DNA from 2 places in the Microbacterium sp. UBA3486 genome. Region 1 is predicted to be linked to the other one. Evidence: riboswitches for the same ligand, from Rfam matches in the RefSeq annotation. Region 1 holds a riboswitch; the other holds the start of a gene.
The links. A riboswitch is a leader RNA that binds a small molecule or an ion and turns the genes downstream of it on or off. The one in region 1 is predicted to bind thiamine pyrophosphate.

Region 1 (2,444 bases):
ATCACACCGACACCCAGATAGTCGACGGTGCCGGCGGGCAGAGCATCGACCGCGTCGAGATGCGCACGAGTGTTCGCGGTGAGGCCGACCAGCGCGTCGGGTCCGAGCGCCTCACGCGCACGCAGCACGGAGGCATCGCCCTGTCCCAGATGCACGCCGTCGACCCGAGCGCCCCGTTCCCGGGCAGCGACCACGGCGTCCAGCCGGTCGTTCACGACGAGCAGCGCCCGCCCGTCGATCACCCGCGACAACGCGATCAGCTGATCGACCGTCTCGGCGTCGGTCGCGTCCTTATCGCGCAATTGGACGATTCGCACCCCACCGTCGACCGCTCGGCGCACCGTCTCGACGACGCCCCTGTCCCCGCAGAGCGCCGCGTCCGTGACGAGGTAGAGCGAGAGATCGGCGTTCACCGGACGCCGCCTTCGACGCGTGCATCGGCTCTGATGTCGTCGGGGCCCACCGCGGCGAGCGCATCCAGCAGGGCGACGGCGAAGCTGCCCGGCCCCGCGGATGTCGCCGCTGCCCGCTCGGCGGCGATCGTGTAGACGAGGCTCGCGGAAGCCACAGCGGTCAGCGCATCGTGATCCGTCGCCTCGGCCGCACCGAGGAAGGCCGCCATCACCGCGCCGAGCGCGCATCCTCCTCCGGTCACACGGGTCAGCAGCTCGTGGCCGTTGGCGAGGCGCAGCATCCGCACCCCGTCGGTGATGAGATCGATCGGCCCCGACACTGCGACCACCGCGCCCGTGGTCCGCGCGAGCGTTGCGGCGGCATCGGCTGCGGAGTCCGTGGTGTCGGTGGCATCCACCCCACGTCCGCCCGTGCTGAGCCCGGCGAGGGCGAGGATCTCGGAGGCGTTGCCGCGGATAGCGGTCGGTCGGTGCTGCGCGAGCCGGTGGGCGAGGGCGGTGCGCACCGGAAGCGCACCGATAGCTACCGGGTCGAGAACCCAAGGCGTACCGTTCGCCGCGGCTCCGGCGACCGCCTCCAGACTCGCCGCCCGCTGCTCGGGCGTGGGAGTCCCCAGGTTGATCAGCACCCCGGAGGCGACCCCGGCGAACATCCCCGCCTCGTCGACGATGTCGACCATCGCGGGTGCGGCCCCCAGTGCCAGCAGCACGTTGGCGGTGAATCCCGTCACGACCGCATTGGTGATGCAGTGCGTCAACGGCGGAGCCTCGCGCAGCACCTCCAGGAGGGTCGCGGCGGAACCGGCGAGGTCGTGGGTGGATTCAGGACGCAGAAGATCGCTCATCGCGACATCCCTTCGCTAGTACGAACTAGATCAGGTTCGACGGGTCTGTTCTCAGCCGCGGATCGCGGCACCCCGTGTCACTGCTCGCAGTCTAGCGATCGCTCAGCAGAGCCCTCTCCTCTGCCCGTGTGAGGCCGGCATGGCGCTCCCGGTCGACGCCTCGTGACCGTTCGTCGGCGACGACGCGCTCGATCGTGTCCGTGAGCGGACGAAGCCGCCCGCCGCTCGCGTGGAATGCGCGATTCGAGCGGGTCATGAAGCCACTCATGTCGGTCGGCAGCCACAGCGGCAGGGACCGCGGCCCCGCCCAGTACTCGACGTCGTGCGCACGGAGCCATCCCTCGTCCGCGACGAACACGGGGCCGGTGTGACCGGCCGCGAGGCGCACCGCACCCAGCACATCGGCGAGGGGGTGCTCATCGCCTACGCCGTTGACCGCGCCGCTGCGTGTCGCCGTGACGATGTACGCCGCGAGATCGTCGACATCGATGACCTGCGTGCTCCTTCCCTCGAGCGGCGGCAGCAGCAAGGCTTCCGAGCCTGCCCGCGCGAACGCCGCGGCCCAGTACCCGAACCGGTCGCTGGGGTCGCCGTCGCCCACGATGAGCCCAGGGCGCACGATGAAGCCGCGCTCCCCCAGGCGCAGGACAGCATCTTCGGCTGCTGCCTTCTGCGCACCGTAGTCGTACTCATCACCCGGGCTCGCAGCCGGATGTCGCGGCGTCGACTCATCTGCTCCGACCGTCTCGTCATCGGAGTACACCGAGACGGACGATACGTAGGTCCAGCGCCCCGCCCGATCGCCGAGCGCATCGACCGCGGTCTCGACCTGCACCGCCTGGGACGAGACGTCCACGACGTGATCCCAGTCCCGCCGCGAGAGATCGGCATAGACGTCGGCATCCTCACGATCGCCGCGCACGAGCACGGCACCCTCGGGGGCCGGACGGGAACCGCGGCCGAGACACGTGACCGCGGCGCCCTCGTCGACCCACCTCCGGGCGATGCGCCCGGAGAGCCAGCCCGTACCGCCGAGGATCAGAACATCCGTCATGATTCCATGTCATCAGGTGGCGGATCTCTGCGGAACCTCTTCCGCCCACAGCAGATCGGTTCAGAGCAGATCGGTGGGCGTGCTCAGACGATCCAGGCCCGCGAGCACCGGGACGCTCCACGCGGGATCGGG
Region 2 (2,444 bases), on a different contig from region 1:
AGCCGCTGCTTCTGCCCGCCGGAGAGCGCCTTCGTGGGGCGTCGCAGCGGAACATCGAGGCCGACGGCGTCGAGCGCCTCGGCGACGCGACCCGGGATCTCGGACGCCGCGACGCCCAGGTTCTCGCAGCCGAACGCGACGTCGTCGCCGACCTTCGACAGCACGATGCCGGCGTCCGGGTCCTGCAGGACGAGTCCGACCTGACCGTGCCGTGACTCGGGGGCCGCACCGTCGATGCGCAACGAACCCGTCCGTTCCCCCTCGTCGTCATCGCCGAGGACCCCGGCGAGACCGGCGAGCAGCGTCGACTTCCCTGCGCCCGAGGCGCCGAGCAGGAGCACCCGCTCGCCCGGTTCGATCGTGAAGGAGACGTCCGCGACGGCGGGACGCTTTCGACCGGCGTACCGCCAGCCCCAGCCCGCAGCCTGCACGCGGGCCGGGGAGGCGAGGGTCACGCTCAGACCTCGCGCACGTGCTCTCGCCCGACGGCGAAGCGGTTGAGGGCGCCGGTGACGGCGAGGGCACGCACGAGCAGCCAACCGACCACGCCGGCCAGGATCGCCCCGGAGACGACCACGCTGATCAGATAGATCGTGTTGAACTCGACCGACTTCAGGATGTTCGGCGAGCTGCCGTAGAACAGCTCGAACACCCAGGCGGCCACGGCGGCTCCGACGCCGGCGAGCGCAGCGACTGCGATCCCGAAACGACGGTAGAAGAACAGGGCGAAGATGATCTCTGCACCGAGGCCCTGCACGATGCCCGACAACACGGTCGAGACACCCCACACGTTGCCGATCAGCATCGACACGATCGCGGCGACCAGTTCGACCACGAGCGCGGCCCCCGGCTTGCGGATCACGAGACCGCCGACGACACCGCCGAGCAGCCAGATGCCCACGGCGATGCCACCGAGGCCCGGTGTCAGGGCGTCGGCCGCGCCGAACCACGCGTATCCGATGGTGTTCCAGCCCCAGAACACGAGACCGATCGCGACGCCGAGGACTGCGGCGACGACGATGTCGACGACGCGCCAGCGCCAGATCGATGGGCGGTGCAGGCCGTTCGCATCGGCGGATGCCTGCTGTGCGGATGTGGACGTAGGCGTACTCATCTGAACTCCTCCCTGCGCTGGCATGACCCAGATCAGGTTCGACGGTCGAAGCGCGATTCGCTCCCTCTCAGCCCGGCTCGCCGGACTCCCGTGGTTGTGCTGAAGATCCTACCCGCTGGCGACACCCGCGTGGCGACAGGTCTGTGCGCCGCGGAACCCGCCCGGGATTGGGTACCGTGAACGAGTGACCGCAACAGATCCCGCCGACGAGGCGACGGGCGTCGTCCGTGACGACGGCCCCGCGACCACCGCCCCCTCCGGCCCCGTCGATGCCGCGTCGGCCGGTTCGGTGCTGACGGCCGAGCAGACGTCGACCCGCGCGCTCGCACCGGAATCGGTGGTCGCCCCGGAACCGGCCACGCCCGCTCTGACGAAACCGCCATTCGTTCCGCGTGAGACTGCCGCAGGAGACGCCGACGATCCTCTCGCCGCTCGCGACGCGGCCACCCCCCAGTGGGCGGACGAGACCACCACCGCCACCGCTCTGACCTGGGTGGACCCCGCGACGGTGGCCGACCACACCGCCACCGCGACTCTCGACGAGACGTCGGAAGCCGAGCGGACGAACGGCCTGCTCCGCGGGGCACGCCTGCGCCCGGCCGTCGCCCGTCCCGGCATCCTCGTTCCACTGGCCACGCTCGTGGGCCTCGTCGCCGCGTATGCCGGCACCACGCTGCTCTGGCCGCTGCACGAGGTACCCCCGACAGTACAATCCGTCGAGTTCGCGACGGCGTCCGCTGCCGCAGCCACCGTCACCTGGCCCACCGAGGGCTCGGGCGCCGTCGGCATCTCCGGCATGAGCACTGCGGCTTCGATCCCCGATGCGGTGAGCATCGCGAGCATCACCAAGGTCGTGAGCAGCCTGATGGTGCTCGACCGTATGCCGCTGGCGGTGGGCGAACAGGGGCCCGAGTTCTCGTTCACCCGGGCCGACAGCGTGAAGTACTGGGACTACCGGCGCAGCGACCAGTCCGCACTCGATGTGCCGATCGGCGGGGTGCTGACCGAATATCAACTGCTGCAGGGCACGCTGATGGGATCGGCGAACAACTACATCGACCGGCTCGCGAGCGAGATCTGGGGGTCCGATCGCGAATTCGCCCGGGCCGCCGAGGTGTGGCTGCGCGAACGAGGCCTCACCGGCATCACCGTGGTGACGCCGTCCGGCTTCGACGAGCGCAACGTGGCCACCCGCGAGGCGCTGGTCGCCCTCGGCGAGCGTGCCATGCAGAACCCGGTGTTCGCCGAGATCGTCGGCACCAAGTCGGTGGACCTCCCGGGCGCCGGTACCGTCGTCAACACGAACGGGATGCTCGACGATCCCGGTGTC

Region 2: linked by a shared signal. The riboswitch ahead of B2869_RS17545 (ECF transporter S component) and the one ahead of thiM (hydroxyethylthiazole kinase) in region 1 are both predicted to bind thiamine pyrophosphate.

Annotation. Positions count from the first base shown of each region.
Region 1 is NZ_DFQP01000026.1:35,275-37,718, reverse strand. Features, by position in the region: partial or broken gene thiD (bifunctional hydroxymethylpyrimidine kinase/phosphomethylpyrimidine kinase) at 1-413, opposite strand, end outside; gene thiM (hydroxyethylthiazole kinase) at 410-1,258, opposite strand; TPP riboswitch at 1,249-1,343, opposite strand; gene B2869_RS03435 (NAD-dependent epimerase/dehydratase family protein) at 1,350-2,312, opposite strand; gene B2869_RS03430 (DUF402 domain-containing protein) at 2,373-2,444, opposite strand, start outside.
Region 2 is NZ_DFQP01000112.1:16,756-19,199, reverse strand. Features, by position in the region: partial or broken gene B2869_RS17550 (ABC transporter ATP-binding protein) at 1-461, opposite strand, end outside; gene B2869_RS17545 (ECF transporter S component) at 458-1,114, opposite strand; TPP riboswitch at 1,107-1,216, opposite strand; gene B2869_RS17540 (D-alanyl-D-alanine carboxypeptidase family protein) at 1,299-2,444, shown strand, end outside.